DNA from 3 places in the Shinella sp. WSC3-e genome. Region 2 is predicted to be linked to each of the others. Evidence: predicted binding sites of a transcription regulator. Region 2 holds the regulator's gene; each other region holds the start of a gene.
The links. Region 2 encodes LexA, which represses DNA repair genes until DNA is damaged. Its sites were predicted from a motif close to TGTTCNNNNTGTGTTCNG; they were not measured.
Positions count from the first base shown of each region.

Region 1: a site for LexA is predicted at 2,001-2,018, ahead of AABF56_RS20655 (YifB family Mg chelatase-like AAA ATPase). Genes of this name have one in related genera too.
Region 3: a site for LexA is predicted at 1,715-1,732, ahead of recA (recombinase RecA). Genes of this name have one in related genera too.

Region 1 covers NZ_OZ000530.1:4,207,385-4,211,474, forward strand. The annotation lists gene AABF56_RS20645 (endonuclease/exonuclease/phosphatase family protein) at 1-871, shown strand, start outside; gene gshB (glutathione synthase) at 944-1,888, shown strand; gene AABF56_RS20655 (YifB family Mg chelatase-like AAA ATPase) at 2,154-3,686, shown strand; partial or broken gene AABF56_RS20660 (VOC family protein) at 3,801-4,090, opposite strand, start outside.
Region 2 covers NZ_OZ000530.1:1,390,299-1,394,388, forward strand. The annotation lists gene AABF56_RS07085 (ComEC/Rec2 family competence protein) at 1-1,859, shown strand, start outside; gene lexA (transcriptional repressor LexA) at 1,850-2,569, opposite strand; gene AABF56_RS07095 (molybdopterin molybdotransferase MoeA) at 2,668-3,891, opposite strand; gene moaC (cyclic pyranopterin monophosphate synthase MoaC) at 3,891-4,090, opposite strand, start outside.
Region 3 covers NZ_OZ000530.1:1,549,486-1,553,575, forward strand. The annotation lists gene alaS (alanine--tRNA ligase) at 1-254, opposite strand, end outside; gene recA (recombinase RecA) at 568-1,656, opposite strand; gene AABF56_RS07870 (carbohydrate kinase family protein) at 1,895-2,842, shown strand; gene AABF56_RS07875 (pseudouridine-5'-phosphate glycosidase) at 2,877-3,803, shown strand.

The DNA of each region.
Region 1 (4,090 bases), 1.9 Mb from region 2:
CGCGGTGGAGAAGGGCGGCCGGGCCGAACGCGCCGAACCGCTGCCCTTTCCCTTCACCGTCGCCGCCTGGAACCTCGAACGCTGCCTCTTCCCGCTCGAAAGCGCCGAACATCTCGGCGCCACCGGTGCCGAGATCGTTCTGCTCTCCGAGATGGACGACGGCATGGCCCGCACGCGCCAGCGCCACACCACGGCCGAGGTCGCCGGCGATCTCGGCATGGCCTATCTCTACGGCGTCGAGTTCATCGAGCTCGGCCTCGGCTCGGATACGGAGCTGGAATTCTGCAGGGACCGGTTCAACCGCCGCGGCCTGCACGGCAACGGCCTCATGGCCACCGTGCCGCTGCACGCGGCCTTCCTGCTGCGGCTGGAGGGCGAGCGCCTCTGGTTCATGGGCGAGGCCGACCAGCCGCGCCTCGGCGAGCGCATGGCGGTCGGCGCCGTCGTCAACACGGAGGCCGGCCCGCTCGTTCTCGTCTCCACCCATTTCGAAAGCGCCACCACGGCCGCCTATCGCGAGCGCCAGATGGTCGGCCTTATCGACGCCCTCGATGCGGCCTTCCCCGGCCACCCCGTCCTCATCGGCGGTGATCTCAACACCGGCAACCATGCCGGCGGCGACTTCGAGGCGGAAGGGCTTTTCGCCCGCGCGGCCGAGCGCGGCTTCACCCGCCATGGCGGTCCGCTGGACAGGATGACGACACGCCCGAGCCTCATCACGCGCTGGCCGGAACGGGCCATGAAGCTCGACTGGTTCTTCTCGCGCGGCCTTGCGGTTTCCGATACGCGCATCGTGCCCTCGCTCGATCCTTCCGGCCGTCCGCTCTCCGACCACGACCTCATCACCTGCCGGATCGACGGCTTCGCCTGACCCCGCGCGAGGCCCGTTGCCATCGCGCCGCCCGCACCCTAAATGTGTCGGGCATTCCTGAGGGGACTTTTCATGGCAAAGATCAAGAACGTCGCGGTCCAGATGGACCATGTGTCGACCATCAACATCGCCGGCGATTCCACCTTCGCCATGAGCCTGGAGGCGCAGAACCGGGGCTACAGGCTGTTCCACTACACGCCCGACCGCCTCAGCCTGCGCGACGGCAAGGTCTATGCCGCCGTCGAGCCGATGGAACTGCGCGACGTCAAGGGCGATCACTATACGCTCGGCACGCCCGAGCGCGTCGACCTCTCGACGATGGACGTGGTGCTCCTGCGCCAGGACCCGCCCTTCGACATGTCCTACATCACCTCGACGCATCTCCTGGAGCGCATCCACCCCAGGACGCTTGTCGTCAACGACCCCGCCTGGGTGCGCAACTCGCCGGAGAAGATCTTCGTCACCGAATTCGCCGACCTCATGCCGGCAACGCTGATCACGCGCGATCCCGCCGAAATCCGCCGTTTCCGCGAGGAGATGGGCGACATGATCCTGAAGCCGCTCTACGGCAATGGCGGTGCCGGCGTCTTCCATTCCACCAAGGACGACCGCAACCTTTCCTCGCTGCTCGAAATGTTCGGCCAGATGTTCCGCGAACCCTTCATCGCCCAGCAATACCTGCCGGACGTGCGCAAGGGCGACAAGCGCATCCTGCTCGTCGACGGCGAGCCGGTCGGCGCCATCAACCGCGTGCCTGCCGAACACGACGCCCGCTCCAACATGCATGCCGGCGGCCGCCCGGAGCCGACCGAGCTGACGGCCCGCGAAAAGGAGATCTGCACCCGCATCGGCCCGGCGCTGCGCGAGCGCGGCTTCCTCTTCGTCGGCATCGACGTCATCGGCGACTACATGACCGAGATCAACGTGACCTCCCCGACCGGCATCCGGGAAGTCAGGAAATTCGGCGGCGCCGACATCTCCGCCCTGCTGTGGGACGCCATCGAAAGCAAGCGCTGAGCGTCTTGCGGCCCGCCTCGAAGGGTTTTGCGGGACGTTCCGTTCGCGAACGTCCCGCCTTCGTTCCGCAAATGCAACCGGCTGCAACCGGCGCGCGGAAAATTCTCTCGCAAGTTCTATGATTGTTCTTGTTTCATTCCGGATTCCATGCCAGATTTGCAGATGCAACCCAGGGGCGGGTGCAGGGGACGTTTTCGGCGAAAACGTGTCGCGGTAGCCTTGCGCCGAGAATGGCGCAGCGCCGCGGGAACGGGCGGAGGCAATCATGGTGGCGCGGGTCGGGACGATCGCATTCCAGGGCATCGAGGGCGTGCCCGTCGACGTGCAGGTCATGGTGGCGCCCGGCAAGGTGGGCATGCAGATCGTCGGCCTGCCGGACAAGGCGGTCGCCGAAAGCCGCGAGCGGGTGCAGGCGGCCCTGCATGCCTCCGGCCTTTCGCTGCCGCCGAAGCGCGTGACGGTCAATCTCGCCCCGGCGGACCTGCCGAAGGAAGGCAGCCACTACGACCTTGCCATCGCGCTCGGCCTGATGATGGCGCTCGGCGCCGTGCCGGGCGATGCGCTGGAGGACTATGTCGTCATCGGTGAGCTGAACCTCGACGGGACGATCGCCGCCGTCGCCGGGGCGCTGCCCGCCGCCATGGGGGCGAACGCGCTCGGCAAGGGGCTGATCTGTCCGGCGGAAAACGGCGCGGAAGCCGCCTGGGCCGGCAGCGGCCTCGATATCCTGGCGCCGCGCAGCCTGATTGCGCTCGCCAATCATTTCAAGGGAACGCAGGTCCTGTCCCGGCCGGCGCCGGCAATCCGGGCGGCAGCCGCGGACCTGCCGGACCTTGCCGATATCCGCGGCCAGGAAAGCGCCAAGCGGGCGCTGGAAGTGGCGGCGGCCGGCAACCATAATCTCCTGATGGTCGGCCCGCCGGGCTCGGGAAAGTCCATGCTGGCCGCGCGCCTTGCCGCCATCCTGCCGCCGCTCTCGCCGCGGGAGCTGCTGGAGGTCTCGATGATCCATTCCATCGCCGGCCAGCTTTCCGGCGGCCGGCTGTCGGATCGCCGGCCCTTCCGCGCGCCGCATCATTCCGCCACCATGGCCGCGCTCGTCGGCGGCGGGTCGCGGGCAAGGCCGGGCGAGGTCTCGCTGGCCCATAACGGCGTGCTCTTCCTCGACGAGCTGCCGGAATTCTCGCCCCAGGCGCTCGATGCGCTGCGCCAGCCGCTCGAGACCGGGGAATGCATCATCGCCCGGGCGAACCACCGGGTGAGCTATCCCGCCGCCATGCAGCTCGTTGCGGCGATGAACCCCTGCCGCTGCGGCATGGCGGGCGAACCCGGCCGGACCTGCGCCCGCGGCCCGCGCTGCATGAGCGACTACCAGGCCCGCATTTCCGGCCCGCTGATGGATCGCATCGATATCCGCATCGACGTGCCGGCCGTCTCCGCGACGGACCTCATCCGCCCGATGGCCGCCGAGGCCAGCGAGACCGTCGCCCGCCGCGTCGCCCGTGCCCGTGCCCTGCAGATCGACCGTTTCGCCCGGCTCGGCATGGCTTCCGTCACCAGCAATGCGCGCGCCTCGACCGCGCTCGTCGAAAAGGTGGCGGAGCCCGATCCCGGCGGTCTCCAGCTCCTGCGCGATGCGGCGGAGAAGATGCATTTTTCCGCGCGCGGCTACCATCGCATCCTCAAGGTCGCCCGCACGCTCGCCGATCTCGACGAGGCGCCGGTCGTCGGCCGCATCCATCTGGCGGAGGCGATTTCCTATCGCATCGCCGGCGAGCGGCTCTCCGCGGCGGCGTGAGTTTTCGGGAAGAAGGCAGCGGTCCCGCCGAAGGAGAGTGGGAGCGTGGGTCTGGTATGCCGATGCCCTATGCGGGCATGGCTGAGCCTTGCCGATCGGGCGCGGACGAACGGTTCACCTGCCGGCGGGCGGTCCCGCGGGGTCCTTGCAGACGGCTTCGATGCGGTGTTCGTCCGGATCGATGATGAAGGCGGCATAGTAGGTCGGGCCGTAGGGGAGGCGCAGTCCGGGTGGGCCATGGTCGCGCCCGCGGCAAGGGCGGCCCGATGGAAGGCATCGACCGCGCCGCGGCTCGGTGCGGCAAAAGCGATGTGGAAGCCCGGCCCCGGCGCGGTGGCGGCCGTGCCGTGATCCTTCAGGCAGGGCTTGTCGCCGCCGCCGGGCGGGCCGTAGCCGACAGCCTG
Region 2 (4,090 bases):
GCCGGCACGCGCCGATCCCGATCGGCGGCGGCATAACCGGGCGCGCCCGGCTCGGCCCGCCCTCCGGCCCGGCGCTTTCGGGTCTCAACGACTTCGCCTTCGACGCGTATTTCGCCGGCACCGGGGCGGTCGGCTATTTCTACCGCGCGCCGGGCACGGCCGCGGTGGCCGATCCGGGGCTTGCCGACCGGATCCGGCAGGAGATCGCCACATGGCGCAACAACCTCACCGAGCACATCCGCGGCCGCATCGGGGGCGATGCCGGGGCGATCGCCGCGGCACTGGTGACGGCCGAACAGCGGGCGATCGGCGTGGAGACGGTGGAGGCGCTGCGGCAGGCGGGGCTTGCCCATGTGCTCGCCATTTCCGGGCTCAACATGGTGCTTGCCGCCGGCACCTTCCTCGTCGGCGCGCGCGTCGTGATGGCGTTGATCCCGGGCTTCTCCGAGCGTTATCCCGCCAAGAAGATCGCCGCCGCCGGGGCGCTCGTCATGGTGACGCTCTACATCCTCGTCTCGGGCGGCGCGATCTCCGCCGTGCGTTCCTGGATCATGATCTGCGTCATGCTCGTCGCGGTGCTGTTCGGCCGGTCCGCGATCAGCCTGCGCAACGTGGCACTTTCGGCGATCCTCATCCTGGTCGCGACGCCGTCCGCCGTCACCAATCCCGGCTTCCAGATGTCCTATGCGGCGACGCTCGGGCTCGTCGCCGGCTATGCGGCCTGGCGCGAACGCCCCGTCCGGCGGGAGGACGGGGGAGGGCGCCTGAAACTCTTCGGCGGCGCGCTCGGCCGCTTCTTCGGCGGGCTCATGCTGTCCTCGCTGATCGGCGGGTTCTCGACCCTGATCTATTCCATCGGCCACTTCCACCGCATCCCGGCCTACGGGCTGGCCGGCAACCTGCTCGCCATGCCCGTCATCAGCGCCGTCGTCATGCCCTTCGGTCTCGTCGCCGTGCTCTTGATGCCCCTTGGCCTCGATGCGGTGCCCTTCGCGATCATGGGCAAGGGCATCGAGTGGATGATCGCCCTTTCGACATGGGTCGCGAACTGGAAGGGCGAGATCGTCACCGGCCGCATTGCGCCCGCCGCCTTCCTTCTGGTCGGCCTCGGCGGCGGCCTTGTCTGCATCCTGCGCACGCGGCTGCGCCATGCGGGAACGTTGCTTGTCGGCCTCGGCCTCGCCATCGCCTGCTGGCCGGCCGGACGCGATGCGCCGGAGGCGCTGGTGTCGGAGGACGGCCGCCTCGTCGCCATCCTTCATGGCGAAACCGTCGCGACGAACCGTGCGCGGCCGCCGGACTTCATCTATGCGCAGTGGCGGCGCGCCCTCCGGCTCGGCGATCTTGCAAAACCGGACATCCGCCGGAGCGCGGGATTGACTATCGAGGACGCGGGCGAGCCCTCCGGTGCAACCGGAGACCGGAAACGGCCCCGGCGCAAGGCCGACCGGCAAAAGGCGAGGGACGCCATGGCCGCGGCTTTCACGGCGGCGAGAGAGGGCGACAATTTCGTTTGCGAGGCAAAGGCATTCTGCGCCGCCGTCTCGCCGAGCGGCTGGCGGATCGTCACCCTGGACGACGTCGCCTTCCTGGGCACGGCCTGCGACGCCGCCGATCTCGTCGTCGTTCCCTTTGCCCTCCGGCTGGAGGTCTGCCGTTCGGGCGCCCGCCTGGTGACGGCGCGTCATCTGAGGCGAACCGGCGCCCTCGAGATCCGGCCGGATCCTGAAGGCGCATCCGGCGCTCTCTCCGGGGCCGACATCACGCCGGCCGTCGAAAGCTTAGCCCGGCCGTGGTCCCGCCATCGCACCTATGACTGGCGCACCGGCACCTTCGATCTTCCGAAGGATCAGTTGTAGCGGCGGATGAGGCCGACCAGCTTGCCCTGGATCTTCACGCGGTCCGGCCCGAAGATGCGGGTCTCGTAGGCTGGGTTTGCCGCTTCGAGCGCGATGGACGCGCCCTTGCGGCGGAAGCGCTTCAAGGTCGCCTCCTCGTCGTCGACAAGCGCCACGATGATTTCACCGGGATTGGCGCTGCTGGCATTGCGGATGATGACCGTGTCGCCGTCGAGAATGCCGGCCTCGATCATCGAGTCGCCCTTGACCTCCAGCGCATAGTGCTCACCGTTGCCGATCATCTCGGCCGGCACGGTGATGTCATGCGTGTTGTTCTGGATGGCGGAGATCGGCACGCCGGCGGCGATGCGGCCCATGACCGGTACGGAGACGGAAGACGGGATCTCCGCGATCGGCGTGCGCTGCGGCGGGGCGGCGGCCGGGGCCTGCTTGCCGCGGCTGCCCTCGATGACCGCCGGCGAAAAGCCGCGGCGCGGCTGCAGGCTCTGGGTATAGGCCTCGGGAAGCTTGATCACCTCCAGCGCGCGGGCCCGGTTGGGCAGGCGCCGGATGAAGCCGCGCTCCTCCAGCGCCGTGATGAGGCGGTGGATGCCGGACTTGGAGGCGAGATCCAGCGCATCCTTCATCTCGTCGAAGGAGGGGGGAATGCCGGACTCCTTCATCCGTTCATGAATGAACAGGAGAAGTTCCTGTTGTTTGCGCGTGAGCATGGCCCCTCCACCGAGAATCGTGTGAAACAAATCCAGAACAGACACTATCTGTTCCATATGTGTTCCGCAAGGGGTTGCTGAAACAATAATAGTACTGTTCAGGCGGCAGGTTCGCGCAGCAGAAGAACCGTGCAGGGCGTGCCCGCCGGGGCCGCCGGGGCGTGGGGCGGGCGGACGAGCAGGCCTTCGGAGACGGCGAACGCCTTCATCATCGAGGAATCCTGCTTGTCGAGGGGCGTGACGAGCAGTTCGCCGGCGGGGCCGCGGGCGATGCGCGCGCGGACATAGTCCTGCCGGTGGTCGTTCTCCTTGAGCGGCACGGCGGCGACGGCCGGATGTTGCCGGTCTTTCGCCGGCAGGCGGGCGAGACGGCGCACGAGGGGAGCGAGGAAGAGATGCGAGCAGACGAGGCTCGAAACGGGATTGCCGGGCAGGCCCACCACCTGGACCGCGCCGAGGCGGCCGACCATCAGGGGTTTTCCCGGGCGCATGGCGATGCGCCAGAAATCGAGTTCCATGCCCGCCTCGCCGAGCACGGGCTGCACGAGGTCGAAATCCCCGACGGAGGCGCCGCCGAGCGTGACGAGCACGTCGATATCCTGCGTCAGCGCGTGGCGAACGGCCTCCAGCAGCGCCTGCCTGTCGTCGCGAACGATGCCGAGGTCGATCACCTCCGCGCCGGCCTCCCGGGCGAGGGCGGCGACGCCGTAGGTGTTGGAGGCGATGATCTGGCTGGCGCCGGGCGGCGTGCCGGGCGGCACGAGCTCGTCGCCGGTGGCGAGCAGGGCGATGCGGGGGCGGGCATAGACCGGCAAGACGGGGTGGTTCATCGCCGCCGCCACGGTCAGCCGGCCGGCATCGAGCACGTCGCCGGCCTTCAGGACGACCTCGCCCTCGGAGAAATCCTGGCCGCGGGGACGGATGTGGCGGCCCTTCGGGGTGAGGAAGGTGGTGCGGATGCGGCCGTCTTCCAGCACCGCGGCATCTTCCTGCAGCAGAACGGTATCGGCGAAGGCCGGCAGCGGGGCGCCGGTGAAGATGCGCACCGCCTCGCCGGGCGCCGCGATGCCCTCGAAGGCATGGCCGGCCGAGGAGAGGCCGACGACCGACAGGACGGAGCCGAGCACGGCGATGTCCGCATGGCGCACCGCATAGCCGTCCATGGCGGAATTGTCGAAGGGCGGCTGCGTCAGCCGTGCGGCGATGTCTTCGGCGAGCACGCGGCCGTCGGCCTCGTGCAGCCCAACCGTCTCCGTCCGCCGCGTCGGCCGGGCGGCGGAAAGCAGGCGGTCGAGGGCGTCCGCGACGCTGAGGAGGGACATCAGCCGGCGTCTCCGCGCCGGTAGTCGCCGGAGCGTCCGCCGGATTTTTCGACGAGGCGGATGCCGCTTATCTCCATTTCGCGGTCAGCGGCCTTGGCCATGTCGTAGATGGTGAGGCAGGCGACGCTGACGGCGGTGAGCGCTTCCATCTCGACGCCGGTGCGGCCGGTGAGCTTGGCCATCGCCTCGACGCGCAGGC
Region 3 (4,090 bases), 160 kb from region 2:
CGCGCGGTATAGCCGACATTGTCGAGGTCGTTGTGCTTGCCGCCGGCACGCACGACCTTCTGGGCGGTCGTCGCGGTGGAATAGGGGCGCGATTCAAGGCCCGTGAAGACGTTCTTGAACTGCACCATGCCGGCATTGGTGAACATCAGCGTCGGGTCGTTGCGCGGCACGAGCGGGCTGGACGGCACGATCTCGTGGCCGTTCTTTCGGAAATAGTCGAGGAAAGTCGACCGGATCTCATTCACGCCGCTCATATCGCGTCCTTCATCTCTGCCCATTCACGCCGGAAGACCGGCGCATCACCCACCCAATGTCACTGCAACGACGGTAAAACCGCCTCGCCGGCCGGAGTGCCCGCCCGGAAGACCCCACAAGGCCGCCCTTTTGCGAATTCCGTCGAAACCGCCCGCGCCTGCCGCTTGGATGCGGAAAGGCCGAAAACCTTGGCGCGCGCGAGAACTGAAGGCTTTTATCGCCCGCCTCGGCCCCTGTCCAGACACCAAAAAACCGGCCTTTCGCGAAGAAGAGGCCGGTCTTTCCCATTTTTGCGGAACCGTTGCGCGGCGATTACATGCCGGCCGCGTCGTCGGCGTCGTTCGGATCCGGCCCGCCGTTCTCCAGGAAGCGGTCGGCGATCAGGCCGGCATTCTGGCGCAGTGCCATTTCGATCTCGCGGGCGAGGTCCGGATTGTCGCGCAGGAACGTCTTGGCGTTCTCGCGGCCCTGGCCGAGGCGCTGGCTGTTGTAGGAGAACCAGGCGCCGGACTTCTCCACGATGCCGGCCTTGACGCCGAGGTCGATGAGCTCGCCGGTCTTGGAGACGCCCTCGCCGTACATGATGTCGAACTCGACCTGCTTGAAGGGCGGGGCCATCTTGTTCTTGACGACCTTGACGCGCGTCTGGTTGCCGATCACCTCGTCGCGCTCCTTGACGGCGCCGATGCGGCGGATGTCGAGGCGGACGGAGGCGTAGAACTTCAGCGCGTTGCCGCCCGTCGTCACTTCCGGCGAGCCGTAGACGACGCCGATCTTCATGCGGATCTGGTTGATGAAGATCACCATCGTGTTCGACTTGGAGATCGAGGCGGTGAGCTTGCGCAGCGCCTGGCTCATCAGGCGCGCCTGGAGGCCCGGCAGGCTCTCGCCCATCTCGCCCTCGATTTCGGCGCGCGGCGTGAGCGCGGCGACCGAATCGACCACCAGCACGTCGATCGCGCCGGAGCGCACCAGCGTGTCGGTGATTTCGAGCGCCTGTTCGCCGGTGTCGGGCTGCGAGATCAGCAGGTTCTGGAGATCGACGCCGAGCTTGCGGGCATAGACCGGGTCGAGCGCGTGCTCGGCGTCGACGAAGGCGCAGATGCCGCCCGACTTCTGGGCCTCGGCGATGGTCTGCAGCGCCAGCGTCGTCTTGCCCGAGCTTTCCGGGCCGTAGATCTCGATGATGCGGCCCTTGGGCAGGCCGCCGATGCCGAGCGCGACGTCGAGGCTGAGCGAGCCCGTCGACACCGTCTCGATCTCGACGACGCTGTCCTTCGAGCCGAGCTTCATGATGGAGCCCTTGCCGAAGGAGCGCTCGATCTGGGAGAGTGCCGCTTCGAGTGCCTTGCTTTTATCCACTGCTTTATCCTCTACGAGCCGCAAAGTGTTCTGTGCCATTTGGTCCACCTTTAGGTTATTGAAGCAAGACAGGCAACGAAGCCGTCGATGAAAGCTATGTACACATTTTGTTCTCTTTTTGCAAGGTCCATTCATCCATTTGAATGATTTCGTGAATCGAGCGTGTGTTCTCTTTTCGTTTACGGCTGTTGAAAGCCGTGGCGGAACAAGGATGTATCCGCGCGGGCGCCTCGCTTTTGCCGGCGAATCGCGTCCCTCGCGGGAATGAAGGAAGACGATGACGGGAAAGACGATACTGGTGATGGGCGGCGCCCATGTGGACAGGCGCGGACGCATCGCCGGCGAGACGGCGCCGGGGGCGAGCAATCCCGGCGCCTGGTTCGTGGAAGCGGGCGGCGGCGCCTTCAATGCGGCGCGCAACCTGGCCCGGCTCGGCCGCACGGTGCGGCTCGTCTCGCCGCGCGGGGGCGATGCGGACGGTGCCATCGTCGCGGCGGCGGCGGAGGCGGCAGGCGTCGAGGATACGCCCTTCACCTTCCTCGACCGGGCGACGCCGAGCTACACGGCGATCATCGAGCGCGACGGCAACCTCGTCATCGCGCTGGCGGACATGGAGCTCTACCGCCTGTTCTCGCCGCGCCGCCTGCAGCAGCGGGCGATGCGCGAGGCGGTCGCGGCAGCGGGGCTGATCCTCACCGACGCCAACCTGCCGGCCGAGACGCTGGCGGCGATGACGACGGCGGCGGGCGCCGCGGGCGTGCATATCGCCGGCATCGCCATCTCGCCGGCCAAGGTGCCGCGCTTTGCGGCGAGCCTCTCCGCCCTCGCCTTCCTGTTCATGAACGAGGCGGAGGCACGCACGCTGGCGGGCGCGGCGCCGGAGGACCCGGCCGGCTGGCCGAAGGCGCTGCGCGCGGCCGGCCTTTGCGCCGGCGTCGTGACGCGCGGCGGCCGGGGCGTCGTCGCCTTCGATGCGGAAAAGGCGGTTCTCGTCACGCCGCCGGAGGCGCCCGCGCTCGGCGACGTCACCGGGGCGGGCGATTCGCTCGCCGCCGGCTTCCTCGATGCCTGGATGACCGGCCACGATATCGGCGAGGCGCTGCGCCGCGGGGTCGCCGCCGCGGCGATCACCGTGCGTTCGCCGCTGGCCGTCGCCGAAGAAATGTCGCAGGCGGCGCTTCAGGCCGCACTTTCCCTTGTGCCGGAGGCCGAAGGGATGGCATGAGACTTTTTTGCCGAAATTCCTGCAAGGACACCGCATGACCAGACCCGTTTCCACCCTCCTGCCGATGCAGTATTCGGACGAAGTCGCCGCCGCCAAGAGCCGCGGCGCACCGATCGTCGCGCTCGAATCGACGATCATCACCCACGGCATGCCCTATCCGGGCAACCTCGACATGGCCCGCAGCGTCGAGCGCATCATCCGCGAGGAAGGCGCCGTGCCGGCGACCATCGCCGTCATCGACGGCGTGCTGCATATCGGCCTCGACGATGCGCGGCTGGAAGCGCTGGCGCAGACCGAGGGCGCGATGAAGCTGTCGCGCGCCGACCTCGCCTTCGCGATCGCCGAGCGCCGCACGGGCGCGACGACCGTGGCGGCGACAATGATCGGCGCGGCGCGCGCCGGCATCAGGGTCTTCGCGACCGGCGGCATCGGCGGCGTGCACCGCAAGGCCGAGGAGACCTTCGACATCTCCGCCGACCTCGACGAACTGTCGCGCACCGGCGTCATCGTCGTCTGCGCGGGGGCCAAGGCGATCCTCGACATCCCGAAGACCCTGGAAGTGCTGGAGACGCGCGGCGTGCCCGTCGTCACCTATGACAGCCCGGTCTTCCCGGCCTTCTGGTCGCGCGATTCGGGCCTGATGAGCCCGCTGACGCTGAACAGCCCGGCGGCCATCGCCAATTTCCAGAAGGTGCGCGACCAGCTCGGCGTCGACGGCGGCATGCTGATCGCCAATCCGGTGCCGGAGGCCGACGAGATCGAACGCGAGGAGATGGAGATCTACATCGCCCGCGCGCTCGACAATGCCGAACGCGACGAGATCGCCGGCAAGGCCGTCACGCCCTACCTGCTCGACAGCCTGTTCCGCCTGACGGACGGCCGCAGCCTCAAGACGAACATCGCGCTCGTCGAGAACAATGCGCGGCTGGCGGCGGAAATCGCCGTGGCACTGGCGGACTGAGCCGCCGGCCCGGGGGCCTGCCCTTTGCGTGGGGCGATTGCACAAGGATAGGCAGTCTGCGCTTTGCGTCCCCCCCTCTGGCCTGCCGGCCATCTCCCCCTCAAGGGGGAGATTGGCAAGACGTGCAAACCTGGCTTGATCAGCACCGTTGAAGAGAGGCGAGGCGCTGCTCCATCCGATCTCCCCCCTTGAGGGGGAGATGGCCGGCAGGCCAGAGGGGGGTGCTTTGCCACATGCCGCAGCCTTGCCCTCCACAAAAAGAAACCGGCGGCAACGCTTGCGCCCTG